2 regions of the Vibrio parahaemolyticus genome follow, and region 2 is predicted to be linked to the other one. Evidence: riboswitches for the same ligand, from Rfam matches in the RefSeq annotation. Region 2 holds a riboswitch; the other holds the start of a gene.

Region 1 (8,166 bases), 380 kb from region 2:
AACAACCATTTGAGTCTGGGATTTCTGAATGGGGAAACCCACGTGCATAAGCACGTATCCTTACCTGAATACATAGGGTAAGGAGGCGAACCGGGGGAACTGAAACATCTAAGTACCCCGAGGAAAAGAAATCAACCGAGATTCCGAAAGTAGCGGCGAGCGAAATTGGACTAGCCCTTAAGCTTTACACGCGTTAGACGAACGGTCTGGAAAGTCCGACGATACAGGGTGATAGTCCCGTAGTTGACGACGTGTGTTCAGTGAAATCGAGTAGGGCGGGACACGTGATATCCTGTCTGAATATGGGGGGACCATCCTCCAAGGCTAAATACTACTGACTGACCGATAGTGAACCAGTACCGTGAGGGAAAGGCGAAAAGAACCCCTGTGAGGGGAGTGAAATAGAACCTGAAACCGTGTACGTACAAGCAGTAGGAGCAGGCTTTGTCCTGTGACTGCGTACCTTTTGTATAATGGGTCAGCGACTTATATTCAGTGGCAAGGTTAACCATCTAGGGGAGCCGTAGGGAAACCGAGTCTTAACTGGGCGTTCAGTCTCTGGATATAGACCCGAAACCAGGTGATCTAGCCATGGGCAGGTTGAAGGTTGAGTAACATCAACTGGAGGACCGAACCGACTAATGTTGAAAAATTAGCGGATGACTTGTGGCTAGGGGTGAAAGGCCAATCAAACCTGGAGATAGCTGGTTCTCCCCGAAAGCTATTTAGGTAGCGCCTCGGACGAATACTACTGGGGGTAGAGCACTGTTAAGGCTAGGGGGTCATCCCGACTTACCAACCCTTTGCAAACTCCGAATACCAGTAAGTACTATCCGGGAGACACACGGCGGGTGCTAACGTCCGTCGTGGAGAGGGAAACAACCCAGACCGCCAGCTAAGGTCCCAAATTACTACTAAGTGGGAAACGATGTGGGAAGGCTCAGACAGCCAGGATGTTGGCTTAGAAGCAGCCATCATTTAAAGAAAGCGTAATAGCTCACTGGTCGAGTCGGCCTGCGCGGAAGATGTAACGGGGCTAAGTAGTAAACCGAAGCTGCGGCAATATACTTTTGTATATTGGGTAGGGGAGCGTTCTGTAAGCGGTTGAAGGTGTGTGGTAACGCATGCTGGACGTATCAGAAGTGCGAATGCTGACATGAGTAACGATAAAGGGGGTGAAAAACCTCCTCGCCGGAAGACCAAGGGTTCCTGTCCAACGTTAATCGGGGCAGGGTAAGTCGACCCCTAAGGCGAGGCCGAAAGGCGTAGTCGATGGGAAACGGGTTAATATTCCCGTACTTCTTACAATTGCGATGGGGGGACGGAGAAGGCTAGGTGGGCCTGGCGACGGTTGTCCAGGTTCAAGTGCGTAGGCTTAAGAGTTAGGTAAATCCGGCTCTTTTTAAGGCTGAGACACGACGTCGAGCACCTACGGGTGTGAAGTCATTGATGCCATGCTTCCAGGAAAAGCCTCTAAGCTTCAGATTGTAAGGAATCGTACCCCAAACCGACACAGGTGGTCGGGTAGAGAATACCAAGGCGCTTGAGAGAACTCGGGTGAAGGAACTAGGCAAAATGGTACCGTAACTTCGGGAGAAGGTACGCTCTCGACGGTGAAGTCCCTTGCGGATGGAGCTATTGAGAGTCGCAGATACCAGGTGGCTGCAACTGTTTATTAAAAACACAGCACTGTGCAAAATCGTAAGATGACGTATACGGTGTGACGCCTGCCCGGTGCCGGAAGGTTAATTGATGGGGTTAGACTTCGGTCGAAGCTCTTGATCGAAGCCCCGGTAAACGGCGGCCGTAACTATAACGGTCCTAAGGTAGCGAAATTCCTTGTCGGGTAAGTTCCGACCTGCACGAATGGCGTAATGATGGCCACGCTGTCTCCACCCGAGACTCAGTGAAATTGAAATCGCTGTGAAGATGCAGTGTACCCGCGGCTAGACGGAAAGACCCCGTGAACCTTTACTACAGCTTGGCACTGAACATTGACCCTACATGTGTAGGATAGGTGGGAGGCTTTGAAGCACGTACGCCAGTATGTGTGGAGCCGTCCTTGAAATACCACCCTTGTAGTGTTGATGTTCTAACGTCGACCCCTAATCGGGGTTGCGGACAGTGCCTGGTGGGTAGTTTGACTGGGGCGGTCTCCTCCCAAAGAGTAACGGAGGAGCACGAAGGTGGGCTAATCACGGTTGGACATCGTGAGGTTAGTGCAATGGCATAAGCCCGCTTGACTGCGAGAATGACAATTCGAGCAGGTGCGAAAGCAGGTCATAGTGATCCGGTGGTTCTGAATGGAAGGGCCATCGCTCAACGGATAAAAGGTACTCCGGGGATAACAGGCTGATACCGCCCAAGAGTTCATATCGACGGCGGTGTTTGGCACCTCGATGTCGGCTCATCACATCCTGGGGCTGAAGTCGGTCCCAAGGGTATGGCTGTTCGCCATTTAAAGTGGTACGCGAGCTGGGTTTAGAACGTCGTGAGACAGTTCGGTCCCTATCTGCCGTGGGCGTTGGAAGATTGAAGGGGGCTGCTCCTAGTACGAGAGGACCGGAGTGGACGAACCTCTGGTGTTCGGGTTGTGTCGCCAGACGCATTGCCCGGTAGCTAAGTTCGGAATCGATAACCGCTGAAAGCATCTAAGCGGGAAGCGAGCCCTGAGATGAGTCTTCCCTGATACTTTAAGTATCCTAAAGGGTTGTCGGAGACTACGACGTTGATAGGTCAGGTGTGTAAGTGCTGTGAGGCATTGAGCTAACTGATACTAATTGCCCGTGAGGCTTAACCATACAACACCCAAGGGGTTTTGATGGACTCGAAGCAAGAACAGAATTGAATGTGTAGAGAACACAAAAACAGCTTTCCGAATTAAAGAATTTGCTTGGCGACCATAGCGTTTTGGACCCACCTGACTCCATTCCGAACTCAGAAGTGAAACGAAATAGCGCCGATGGTAGTGTGGGGTTTCCCCATGTGAGAGTAGGACATCGCCAGGCTTTAAATTTAGACTTAGGTCTAACCAGTGCGGAGCGGTAGTTCAGTTGGTTAGAATACCGGCCTGTCACGCCGGGGGTCGCGGGTTCGAGTCCCGTCCGCTCCGCCACTTATTTGAAAGCCCTGCTAGAAATAGCAGGGCTTTTGTCGTGTTAGAGTCTGTCATTTTCCCTTCCAAGAGAAGTCATACCAATCTGGAAAATTAACTGGTTAGGTCTACTCACTTTTACGAATGTATTTTGGTGACTCTTTTGGAGCAATCCAAAAACCGATTCTATGCATCGCAGACTTTGGAGATGATGTCGTCGTAATCAGTAAAATATTGATTGGCTAAATCGCGTTGCCTCAACCAACGCCATACTTGTTCGATAGGGTTTGGCTCTGGAGAATAGGGCGAAAGTTTGATGACACTGACATTTTAAAGTCATTGGCAATTTCTTCTGTATGCCATCCTGCACCATCCATTACAACGACAGCGTGACGTCCCTCCTCTGTGACTGCCAATATTTGTTTTAAGTGCTCTATCATGATGTCTTTATTAACCCAGGGACAATGATAGCCTCACTAATTCCTTTTTTGGGACAGACTGAACCGAACAGATAAGCATACTCAAATTGTTATTGCTTCACGGCTCTTGGGCGAGTTCCTTTTTTAGCCCATAAGCGTGTTGTCGTGTTTTATTGCCCAAATCTGGTGCTATATTTTCTGGGATTTTAAGGATCGTTTCGATTTTGAATTTTTCAAATCCTCTTGTGTTAGTTGAGATTGTTTGGGGGGGGGAACGGGAAGTTATCCATGAAAAGCCCATGTGATCGAGCAGGTAATAGATAGAATCAGAGTGGTAGTGCTGACCAAATTCTTTCTGGATGTCGGCACCAGTCAGTCGTTCGCCTTGTGTATCATTGGCTTTATCTTTTGTGTATTGGCTCAACTATTCTCTTTGCTCGGAAGTTAAGAGTGGTGGTCTTCCTCTTCTTGGCTTTTCTTTGCCGTTCTTTCGTCCCTTCTTAAAGAAAGGTCTGAACCCACTTATTGACACTGGTTCGGCTTACCTTGAGAAACTTGGCGATTTGTGTGCGTGAGTGCCCATCTTTGAATTGAGCAAGGGCCAGTATTTCATTTTCATCTGAATAGATTTTTGCTGACTTGCGAGCTTTTTAAAGTCGATATTATTGAGGCTATCCATAACGAATCAGCATTTTCTTCAAGTAGTACTTAAACGAGATATGTTTATCTAAACGGCAAATTCCCGTAAGGGTTCTTCCTATGAAAAATTGCTTGGAACGTATGTAAAAGTGACTCCTGTAACTTTTAAATATTTCAGTGGTTTTAAAGCGATTATATTGTCGAATTCTAAGATTGTGTTACCGATAGCTGAGTGATTTTGATTACAATATCATCAGAACTTATTGGGGGAATTATGGGGCAGTTTTCTATTTTAGGCTTTATCGCACTCGGTGGGGCAATCGGTGCGTGTTCTCGATATTTAGTGTCTGAATTTTGTGTCTTACTTTTCGGACGAGGTTTCCCTTACGGTACGCTGACTGTTAACGTTGTAGGCTCTTTCATCATGGGGTTGCTCATTGCGGCATTTGAAAGTGAAATATTAGCAACTGAACCATGGAGACAAGTGATTGGTCTAGGCTTCCTCGGTGCGCTTACCACCTTTTCAACATTTTCTATGGATAACGTACTGCTTATGCAGCAAGGTGCGTTCTTTAAAATGGGTTTAAACATCTTATTGAATGTTGTTCTGAGTATCTCGGCGGCTTGGATCGGTTTCCAATTATTGATGCGTAGCTAGCAAAAGTAACGAAAATGTAATCAGGTCGGCTTGGTTTAACCAAGCCGTTTTTATATACTGGCTTCACTTGTCGGAGTGCCATAAGGCTGAGACCGTTAATTCGGGATCCGTTGAACCTGATCAGATTAATATCTGCGAAGGGAACAAGAGAAGATACCTACACCAGACAACGTCTGGCTAACCTATCAAAACGTCGAATGCAGTAATAGACAAAGAGTGAGCACCTGAACTCTAATCGTCCATAATTCGACACCTCTTGTCGCATCTATCCGCCAAGCATTTTTATCCCAATACTTTTTATCTAGAATAACAAGCAAGGAAAAATGCTATGTCGAGTCGCAAACAAGCGAGACTGGAAGCAAAACAGTTTATTGATACTCTCTCGGTACAGCCGTACCCAAACTCAACCAAAGTGTATATAGAGGGTTCTCGTCCTGACATCCGAGTGCCAATGCGTGAAATTTCTTTGGCTGATAGCCTAATTGGTGGCACCAAAGAGGCTCCAATTTTTGAGCCTAATGAGCCTGTACGTGTTTATGACACCTCTGGTGTGTATACCGATCCAGATTACGCTATCGACCTTTACAGTGGCTTACCAAAGCTTAGAGAAGGGTGGATTGAAGAACGCAATGATACTGAAATCCTTGAAGATGTGAGCTCTGTTTACGCAAAAGAGCGTCTTGACGATGAAACCTTAGATGATTTGCGTTATGGCAACTTACCACGTATTCGACGAGCTAAAGCCGGAAAATGCGTCACTCAACTACACTATGCTCGCAAAGGCATTGTTACTCCGGAAATGGAATACATTGCACTGCGTGAGAACATGGGGCGCGCTCAATATCGCGATGACGTGCTGACTCAGCAGCATCCCGGCCAAAGCTTCGGTGCAAATCTACCTAAAGACATTACTGCAGAATTCGTTCGTAAAGAAGTCGCAGAAGGTCGCGCCATCATTCCTTCGAATATCAATCATCCAGAATCTGAACCAATGATTATTGGCCGTAACTTCTTAGTTAAGGTGAATGCCAATATTGGTAACTCATCGGTCACGTCTTCAATCGAAGAAGAAGTGGAAAAACTTGTCTGGGCGACACGCTGGGGTGGCGATACCGTGATGGACCTTTCTACCGGCCGTAACATTCATGAAACTCGCGAATGGATTTTACGCAATAGCCCGGTGCCAATTGGTACGGTTCCTATGTATCAGGCTTTGGAGAAAGTAAATGGCATTGCTGAGAACCTGAATTGGGAAGTCATGCGCGACACGTTAATCGAACAAGCAGAGCAGGGTGTTGATTACTTTACTATCCATGCTGGTTTACTACTTCGCTATGTTCCAATGACGGCGAAACGAGTGACGGGTATTGTTTCGCGTGGTGGCTCGATTATCGCTAAGTGGTGTCTAGCGCATCACCAAGAAAGCTTCTTATACACCCATTTCCGCGAGATCTGTGAAATTTGTGCGAAGTACGATGTCGCTCTATCTCTTGGTGATGGCTTGCGTCCTGGCTCGGTTGCAGACGCGAACGATGAAGCGCAATTTGCAGAGCTGCGTACGCTCGGCGAGTTGACGAAAATCGCATGGGAATATGATGTACAGGTCATCATTGAAGGCCCTGGCCATATTCCAATGCATATGATTAAAGAAAATATGGACCAACAGTTGGAACACTGTCATGAAGCGCCGTTCTACACCTTGGGTCCTCTAACGACAGATATAGCTCCGGGTTATGACCATATTACATCCGGTATTGGTGCGGCGATGATTGGTTGGTATGGCTGCGCTATGTTGTGCTACGTGACCCCTAAGGAGCACTTGGGGCTTCCAAATAAAGAAGATGTTAAAACCGGTATGATCACCTACAAGCTAGCTGCGCATGCTGCGGATTTAGCAAAAGGGCATCCGGGAGCACAAGTTCGTGACAATGCTTTATCAAAGGCGCGTTTTGAATTCCGCTGGGAAGACCAATTTAACCTCGCTTTAGACCCCGATACCGCACGTGCATTTCATGATGAAACGCTGCCGCAAGAGTCTGGAAAAGTAGCGCACTTCTGCTCAATGTGCGGCCCTAAATTCTGCTCAATGAAGATTTCTCAAGAAGTCAGAGAGTATGCCAAAGATACAGAGCAAGTTGCCGCGGATCAGGCGATATCTATCAAGATGTTAGATGACCCGCTGGAAGGCATGCGTAAGAAGTCTGAAGAGTTTCGCGCGACAGGTTCCGAGCTTTATCACCCAGCCGTGCACGCTGAGGCGGATGAGCAATGACTAAAATCCTTATTCCGTCGTCGTTAATTCCGCTGACAGGATCTGTTCAGCAGTGTTTATTGTTGGCGAAAGAACAGGGTTTTAGTATTGATGAGATTGAGTTGGGCGTAAGCCCGACTCAATTTATTCAACTTGTTCTTGGGCAAAATACCTTTCGTGTAGGTACCGATCTGATTGACGTATGTGAGGAAGCAGAGACTGCCGATTTTGTGCTTTACTACCAATCAGGTCTATCGGTTTCAGAATGTCGCCAACAACCATCCTCGGCCATTTTTATTGGTATTGAAGACGTAGAGTCTAAGCACGATGATTCTGTTAAAACGACAAGCGCAGACGTGTTGGATATCTGGCGCCATCCGATTAATGATGAAATAAGAGCTCTGTCAGTTGCTTCTACTTCTAGAACTACAACTCTTCAAACCGATCAACACCTAGCGTGGATGGTAACGCTGCTTGCTCTCGATTTCCCTATTGAAGATGCTTTAACCTTAGCGCGCCCAATGACGAATGTTTCACGTGAAACACTCATTAATGGTGAAACAATGGTTAAGCAGGAGTGGGCGTCTCAGTTTGCTGATTTTCCTACACCAGTCTTAGAAGATTGTCGTTTAGGCATCAAAGTAGGTTGGTCATCACACGGACAGTCGGTTAACTTTCCTCATCTGAGCAAACAGAGTTTGGGGCTCTATCCGGTCGTGGACGACGTCAGTTGGATTGAACGGTTGTTGCCATTGGGCATCAACACCATTCAACTACGTATCAAAAACCCCTATCAGCCAGACTTAGAACAGCAGATTGCACGCGCAATTGAACTCGGTCGTCAGTATGACGCTCAAGTTTTTATTAATGATTATTGGCAACTGGCCATCAAGCATGGTGCTTTCGGGGTTCATCTTGGTCAAGAGGATATCGAAGATTCCAATTTGAGTCAGTTGAGCACCGCAGGCATTTGCTTAGGTCTATCAACCCATGGTTATTATGAACTGCTGCGTATCGTCCAAATTAATCCAAGCTACATTGCGCTGGGGCATATCTTTCCGACCACCACCAAACAAATGCCATCCAAACCGCAAGGTTTGGTTCG
Region 2 (8,166 bases):
AACCAATGGTCAGCTAACCCCGCCAATCATGGGCGCGGCAGCATTTTTGATGGTGGAATACGTTGGGATTTCTTACGTAGAGGTTATCAAAGCGGCATTACTTCCAGCGCTGATTTCCTACATCGCGTTGATTTACATCGTTCACCTTGAAGCATGTAAAGCGGGCATGACTGGCTTACCTCGTCGTCATAATCCAACGTTACTGCAAAGCCTACTTTCATTCACGGCTACCATTTTAGGTCTGTGTGTAATCAGCGCTTTAGTGTACTACGGTGTAGGTTGGACGAAAGATGTCTTTGGCGACGCAGCGACTACGATAGTAACGATCGCGCTACTCATCGCCTACGTCGGCCTCGTAAAAATTTCTGCGAACCACATGAAAGATGGCGCAATTGAGATTGATGCGGAGCTGACTGAAGTGCCAGATCCGGGTCCTACAGTGAAGTCTGGCTTACACTACCTGCTACCTATCGTGGTACTGGTTTGGTGTTTAACAGTAGAGCGCTTCTCACCTGGCTTATCAGCATTTTGGGCGACCGTCTTTATGGTCTTCATTTTGCTAACACAACGCCCTCTGATGGCGTTACTTGCGAAAGAAGGCGACCTAGTACAACAAACCAAAGAGGGTTTTGTCGATCTCGCTGAAAGCTTGGTGGCTGGTGCTCGCAACATGATCGGTATCGGTGTCGCAACTGCGGCGGCAGGTACGGTTGTTGGCGTTGTGACGCTAACTGGTATCGGCTTGGTGATGACGGACTTTGTTGAGTTTATCTCTGGCGGTAGTGTCATCCTAATGCTGCTGTTTACTGCGGTTATCAGTCTGATTCTCGGTATGGGTCTGCCTACCACAGCAAACTACATTGTAGTATCAACGCTAATGGCGCCAGTCATCGTAACGCTCGGCGCAGCGCACGGTCTTATCATTCCACTGATTGCGGTGCACTTGTTCGTGTTCTATTTCGGTATTCTCGCCGATGATACACCACCGGTCGGTCTGGCTGCCTTTGCCGCTGCAGCAATCGCGAAGTCCGATCCAATTCGCACCGGTATCCAAGGCTTTACCTACGATATTAGAACCGCCATTCTGCCATTCATGTTTGTTTTCAATACCCAATTATTGTTGATGGGTATCGATTCTTGGTGGCATTTAGCACTCACGGTAATCTCTTCCATCATTGCGATGCTGATCTTCTCTGCCGCTACGCAGGGATGGTGGCTGACTCGTAACAAGTGGTGGGAAACCGTCCTATTATTAGTATTAACTTTCTCATTCTTCCGACCTGGTTTTTGGTGGGACATGTTATACCCAGCGAAAGTTCTTTCTCCTGGGGTTGAGATAGCTCAAATCACGGAAAACCTAAATGTAGGAGAATCCATTGAGTTACGTGTTGCCGGACAAAACCTCGAAGGCGAATACGTCGAGAAAACGGTACGTCTGCCATTCGAAGACAGAGCAACGACGGCTGAAGAGCGTATCTCTTCAATGGGTCTGATGCTGACTGAGAACGACGGCAAAATGGTCGTCGACATGGTTGAATTTGGTAGCCCTGCGGAGTCATCTGGTATCGACTTTGATTGGGAAATCAAATGGGTCGTTCAAGACGCGGATCGTCCAATGAAAGAATGGGTATTTGTACCTTGCTTGATTCTTCTGCTGGTACTTGCCATGAACCAAAAACGTCGTGCTCGCAAGGAACAACTGAGCGCATAACCGATTTGGCCCCGCGGATCTGGGGCCTTAGTGAGAGACATTGAATGTATAAACAAATTCTTGTTCCGGTTGATCTAAATGACCAAGGCTTCTCAGACCGAGCGGTTGAACTGGCGGTGTGGCAAGCAAAACAAGCAAACGCAGAAATCCACCTGCTCACTGTTTTGCCAGGTATTCACATGTCGATGGTCGCCACTTACTTCCCAAAAGACGCAGCGGCGAAAATGAAGCAAGATGTGAAGCAGCAGCTAAAAGCATTTGCCAGCGAGCACATTGATGATGAAGTGATTTACAAAGTGCACGTTGCCGAAGGCAAAGCTTACGCAACAATTCTTGATTACGCCGAGCGTTTGGGCGCAGACCTTATTATCATGCCAAGTCACAAGCGTTCGAAAATTAACAAAGTGATGCTTGGTTCGGTTGCAAGTAAAGTTGTGGAGTATTCTCCAATCAACGTGATGGTAGTGAAGCCGCAAGGTTAAGCTTACGGCCACTCAAGAAAAGAAAAAAGGTTGATGCTCGCATCAACCTTTTTTGTATCTCTCATCATTATCCGGCGGCGCGAACGAAGGCCTGTAGGGTCTTGCTGGGATGCTCGGCAGTCAGGGCATCAATCTCACCCACCGCTTCTACTTTTCCGTTAGCAACAAAGGCAAAGTGACTTGCAATCGCTTTGGCATCACTAAGATGATGCGTAACCATCAACACGGTAATTCCGCGCTCCGCAGCCAGTTTTTTTACCAAGCTCAGCATCTCTTCACGCAACACTGGATCAAGTGCCGAGAAAGGCTCATCCAACAGCCACATCGGATGAGGCTGAACAAAACAACGCGCTAAGGCAACACGTTGACGCTGCCCTCCAGAAAGGTGCTCAGGCAAACGGTCGAGGTACTCTGCAACGCCAACTTGCTGCGCAGCTTGTTCAACCTGACGTTTTTGGTCTACCGTGAGCTTTAGCCCTGGGTGTAAACCTAAGCCAATGTTGTCACGCACTGACAAGTGAGAAAACAAGTTATGCTCTTGGAACAGCATGGAGAAAGGACGCTGATAAGGCTCTTTGCGCACAATCGACTCACCATCAACCCAAATGTCACCTTGGTCAAGATGGATGAATCCTGCAACCAGAGCCAGCAAGGTTGATTTCCCTGCCCCACTCGGCCCCATCAACGATACAATCTGACCACGTTCAATGCTCAACTCAAAACGAAACAGTTCACGTTGGTAGGTGTACTGCACATCATCCAACACTAGCATTATGCTTTCTCCTTCGCTTTCAATACTTTCTCTATCAAGGCAAAACAGCCCACACTCAACAACAATAACGTCACGGACACCACCGCAGCGGCGTCCATCTGATAACTGCCGAGCAACTGGAACAAATACAGAGGTAAGGTACGAAATTCTTGTCCACCAAACAGCGCTATCGCGCTTAAATCCCCTATTGCAAACATAAAGCTGATCGCAAACGCATGTGCAAACGGCTTGCGCAGCGCCTGCCACTCCACCACTTTAAATCGTTGCCAGCCACGCATGCCTAAGCTGGCACAGACATACTGATACTGTTGCTCAATGTGCAGCATCGGTTGCGCTAGCGTTTTGATCACGTAAGGCAAAGCCATCAAACCATTCACCAAAATCACGACAAAAAACGCCAAGCTAAAAACATCGGTAAATGATCGCAGTAGTAAGAATAGGCCAGTGCTAATCACCAGCCCCGGCGTCACTAGAATAATGGTACCGATTAACTCTATTTGATCAGCTCGCGTGTTTTTATACTGCAAACGCCAACGGCGACTGGTCAACAATATAGACACTCCCGCAGCGACCGCAAGCGCACTGGCTAACCCTGCAACTTTGAGCGAGTTAGATAACGCAGACCAAAAACGTTCATCGGTTAACACCGTCCAAACTTGTTGGTTGATACCACTCAGTAACACCATCAGTAACGGCGGTATCACCAGTAAAAAGGCACCTATGATCCAAAAGCTATCCCATGCTTTTGACCACCCATGATCCTTCGTTAAAAATTGCTGTACCGATGTGCTGCCAGCACTGATAGCAACAGGCTTTGTTAACTTCTGTACTCCAATCGCAAGTAGTCCACACAACAGCATCTGCCACAACGCTAATAACGCACCAGCTTGCAAATCAAAATCAAACTTAATCGCTTGATAGATGGCTAGCTCAATAGTGGTGGATTTTGGCCCGCCACCCAGCGCCATCACAGTGGCAAAACTGGTGAAGCACAACATAAATACCAAGCCACAAACGTGAGGAAGTTGCTGCCTTAAACGCGGCCACTCCACCCAGCGAAACTTATCCCAATGGCTCATACCAAGATGCGCACACAGCTTGTGTTGCTCAGCAGGGATAGACTCCAAGGCTTGCAGCAGCAAGCGTGCCGCGTAAGGTAAATTAAAGAACACATGGGCAAGTAAGATGCCATTCAAACCATAAATAGAAAATGGGATTTTGGTGTCGAAACCTTGCAGCCACTGCGCTAACAAACCGCTGTTGCCATAAATCGCTAATAGCCCAAAAACACCAACCAAAACCGGCAAAACCAGTGTCGATGCAAATAGCTTAAGCAGTAATGATTTACCCCAAAATTGGCGACGCGAAAGTGCGTGCGCAACTGGAATGGCAAAACCAACACTGAGCAGTGTGGAAAGAAAAGCTTGGTAAAAGCTGAACTTGGTGACATGTTGATAATACGGGTCGTCCCATACCACAGACACATAAAGTGAAGGGGCTTGAACAATCAAAGCACCTAGGGCAGAAATAACAAAGGTCGCGATGATCATCGCGACCCCTAAACCTATTTTTGGAACAGAATTCAAAGGTAAAACCTATCTCATTTAGATGAGGGAGGAAACGTCAGCTAAAACGTCAGTGCGCTTTGCCATTCGCGAATCCAAGACTTACGCATTTTTGCCACTTCATCAGCACTAAAGCTCAACGACTTGCTTGGAACACTCAAGGTTTCAAAACCTTTAGGTAACTCAACGTCAGTAACTGGGTACATCCAGTTGCCCGTTGGCATCGCTGATTGGAACTCATCACTTAAAATGAAATTCATAAACTGATCAGCAAGTTCTGAATTTTTTGACCCTTTCACTTTGGCGGCTACTTCAACTTGCATGTAGTGGCCTTCAGCAAAATTCGCCGTCGCAAACTTTGAATCGTTTTCCGCAATTAAGTGGTACGCAGGTGACGTGGTATAAGAAAGCACCAAGTCCGACTCGCCGTTAAGGAACATGGAATACGCTTCTGACCAACCTTTCGTGACCGTTACGGTTTTGCTTGCTAGCTTCTGCCACGCTTGCGTCACATCGTCGCCATAAATGGATTTCATCCACAGCATCAAACCTTGGCCCGGCGTTGACGTACGCGGATCTTGATAAATCACTTTCAAATCGTCGCGCGTTTCCACCAGCTCTTTCATGCTTTTCGGCGGATTAGCCAGTTTCTCTTTGTTGTACACAAACGCGAAGTAGCCGTAATCGTACGGTACAAACGTCGTATCGCTCCAACCGTTTGGTAACACTGTGTTGGCCGTATCCACATTGTGCTCGGTAAGCAGACCGGTTTTCTTCGCTTCTGCCATCAGGTTGTTATCCAAACCTAACACGATGTCGGCTTTACTATTACCGCCTTCAAGACGAAGACGATTCAGGATCGACACACCATCGTCCAACGCTACGAAGTTAACGTCACAGCCACATTTTGCTTCAAAAGCTTGCTCGATTTTAGGACCCGGCCCCCAATCTGCGGCAAAAGAGTCGTAGGTATAGATGGTTAATGTGTTTTCAGCGGCAAACGCTGAAGTAGAAGTGATTGCAGCTAGGGCAATCAGATTTAGAGTGGTTTTCACTGCTCGCTCTCCATGAGTATTTCAGAGAAATAAGTTGAGCGGCACAGGGTTTGAGGCGGCTATTAAGGATTTCCAATATCCAGACTCAATTCCTACGCCAGCATTATCTGGTTCAGGTAATACGGGTCCCTAGTAAAGCACTTAGGTCTCAGCGCCCAAATGCATTGATTGACTCAATGCAAAATGGGTTTGCTCCCCGATGAGTTGGATGGATTGTAAAGGTATTTGAGTGGTTACACAATCAGCTCACGAGCGCTGGTCATAGCCCCAACGAGGCACTAAACCTTGCTCAATACCTAAGTGGTCGAGAATTCTCGCCACCATAAAATCCACTAAGTCTTCAATGCTCTTTGGCTGATGGTAGAAGCCCGGGGCCGCTGGCATGATGGTGACGCCCATTTGCGATAGCTTGTGCATGTTCTCAAGATGCAGCGTTGAAAATGGCGTTTCACGAACCACGAGCAACAGTTGCCCGCGTTCTTTCATTACCACATCAGCCGCCCGTTCGATCAAGTTGTCCGACATGCCATGCGCGATCGCCGCAACACTTCCTGCTGAACATGGGCAAACCACCATTTGCTTTGGTGCCGCTGAGCCAGACGCTACCGGTGAGAACCAGTCATCTTTACCACAAACAGTGATGTTATTTGGATCACAGTTGAGATGTTCCACCAGCGCTTGCTTTGCGGCGTCTGGCCCACTTGGCAGCTTAAGGTTGTGCTCTGTTGCCATCACAACGCGAGCCGCCGAAGAAATCAGAACGTAGACATGATAATCCGCCGCGACCAAACATTCTAAAAGACGAAGGCCATAAGGAGCACCAGAGGCACCCGTTAATGCCAACGTGATGGCTTTTTTCTGAGAGGGTTGTATTTTGTTGTGCATATCAATCAGGCTTTTAGTTTTAACTGCTCAAGAAGTTTTCCGTGAATACCACCAAAGCCACCGTTACTCATTACCAGAATTTGGTCTCCAGGCTGAGCACGTTCGACAATTTTAGCCACAAAGTTATCTATATCGGCATCGACAAACGCTGGCTGCTTGCATTGATCAGCAATGTCTTGCACCGACCATTCGATGTTGTCTGGCTGGAATAAGAACACTTCATCTGCGCTGTGTAGCGAAGCCGCGAGAGTATTCTTATGAACACCACGCTTCATGGTGGCAGAGCGAGGTTCCAATACAGCAAGGATACGTTTTTCACCCACTTTGTTACGCAAACCGCCCAGTGTCAGTTCAATTGCCGTAGGGTGATGCGCGAAATCATCGTAAACCGTGATGCCTTGTTCTTCACCTTTGAGCTCTAAACGACGCTTAGTGTTGATAAAACGACCCAACGCCTGACAAGCAAGTTCTGGCGTTACACCAACGTGTCGTGCGGCAGCGATCGCCATCAGTGCATTATCCACATTGTGGTCACCCACCAAATCCCATTCGACGGTACCGACCTTCTCGCCTTGCAAAGCAACTTCAAATTTTGAGCCATCAAGCACTAATTTGTGCGCTTGCCAGTCACCATCCTCACCAGAGAACTGTTTTTCCGTCCAACAGCCACGCTCTAATACATCCGCCAAAGCTTGATCCTGCTTCGGTGCTAAGATCAAACCATTGCCCGGTACCGTTCGTACTAAATGATGGAATTGGCGCTTGATCGCTTCTAGATCATCGAAGATGTCAGCATGATCGAACTCAAGGTTGTTCATGATTAAAGTGCGAGGATGGTAATGCACAAACTTAGAACGCTTATCGAAAAAAGCACTGTCATATTCGTCCGCTTCAACAACAAAAAACATGCTTTCGCCCAAACGAGCCGACACACCGAAGTTACCCAACACGCCACCAACGAGGAAACCAGGTTGATAACCACAGTCTTCGAGTATCCACGCCAGCATGCTCGAAGTGGTCGTTTTGCCGTGTGTGCCGGAGACAGCCAGCACCCAACGGTCATGCAGTAAAAATTCGTTCAGCCATTGTGGTCCTGAGGTGTAACGCATGTTGCTATTAAGTACATGCTCAACACACGGATTGCCACGGCTCATCGCGTTACCAATCACCACAAGGTCAGGTTGAGGATCGAGTTGAGACGGGTCGAAGCCTTCAATAATTTCAATACCTTGAGACTCTAGCAATGTGCTCATCGGTGGGTAAACATTGGCATCAGAACCCGTCACTTTATGCCCTAATTGACGCGCTAAAATTGCTGCGCCGCCCATAAACGTGCCACAGATACCCAAGATATGAATGTGCATAAACTAAACCTTGTAATGCGTTCTTTGATGCCTTCATTATCGCGATAACGACCAGAAAAGCGAGTGACTTTAGCCTTCTTCTTGCAGTCCCTTTCACAAATATGACAAGGTTGAACAGAGACTGTACAGCGCTCTGACCTGCGAATGAATCCCTGATTTGAGCAGACAAATAAATTGAGATCTCAGACAGTTACTTCATTACCATTAAAAAGATCCACGACTTAAAATTACATCTGGCGCAAACGTTTAACATCCATAAAGAGATGCCCGTTGCGCAACACCCCCAATGAAATGTAAATGTAAGGATTAACCATGTCAGGAATGCGCACCCT

The links. Region 2 has a riboswitch for thiamine pyrophosphate ahead of thiB (thiamine ABC transporter substrate binding subunit). Riboswitches for the same ligand answer to the same signal wherever they lie in the genome.
Region 1: linked by a shared signal. The riboswitch ahead of thiC (phosphomethylpyrimidine synthase ThiC) and the one ahead of thiB (thiamine ABC transporter substrate binding subunit) in region 2 are both predicted to bind thiamine pyrophosphate.

The regions. Positions count from the first base shown of each region.
Region 1 is NZ_UHIL01000001.1:154,746-162,911, reverse strand. Features, by position in the region: rRNA gene DYB02_RS00870 (23S ribosomal RNA) at 1-2,801, shown strand, start outside; rRNA gene rrf (5S ribosomal RNA) at 2,893-3,008, shown strand; tRNA gene DYB02_RS00860 (tRNA-Asp) at 3,039-3,115, shown strand; gene DYB02_RS26065 (transposase) at 3,281-3,412, opposite strand; gene DYB02_RS25855 (winged helix-turn-helix domain-containing protein) at 3,632-3,937, opposite strand; gene DYB02_RS26060 (hypothetical protein) at 4,014-4,076, opposite strand; gene crcB (fluoride efflux transporter CrcB) at 4,427-4,810, shown strand; TPP riboswitch at 4,872-4,970, shown strand; gene thiC (phosphomethylpyrimidine synthase ThiC) at 5,139-7,082, shown strand; gene DYB02_RS00825 (thiamine phosphate synthase) at 7,079-8,166, shown strand, end outside.
Region 2 is NZ_UHIL01000001.1:533,369-541,534, reverse strand. Features, by position in the region: gene DYB02_RS02885 (TRAP transporter permease) at 1-1,711, shown strand, start outside; gene DYB02_RS02880 (universal stress protein) at 1,756-2,193, shown strand; gene thiQ (thiamine ABC transporter ATP-binding protein) at 2,261-2,965, opposite strand; gene thiP (thiamine/thiamine pyrophosphate ABC transporter permease ThiP) at 2,965-4,551, opposite strand; gene thiB (thiamine ABC transporter substrate binding subunit) at 4,593-5,585, opposite strand; TPP riboswitch at 5,658-5,794, opposite strand; gene DYB02_RS02860 (flavin prenyltransferase UbiX) at 5,832-6,470, opposite strand; gene mpl (UDP-N-acetylmuramate:L-alanyl-gamma-D-glutamyl-meso-diaminopimelate ligase) at 6,476-7,834, opposite strand; gene fbp (class 1 fructose-bisphosphatase) at 8,147-8,166, shown strand, end outside.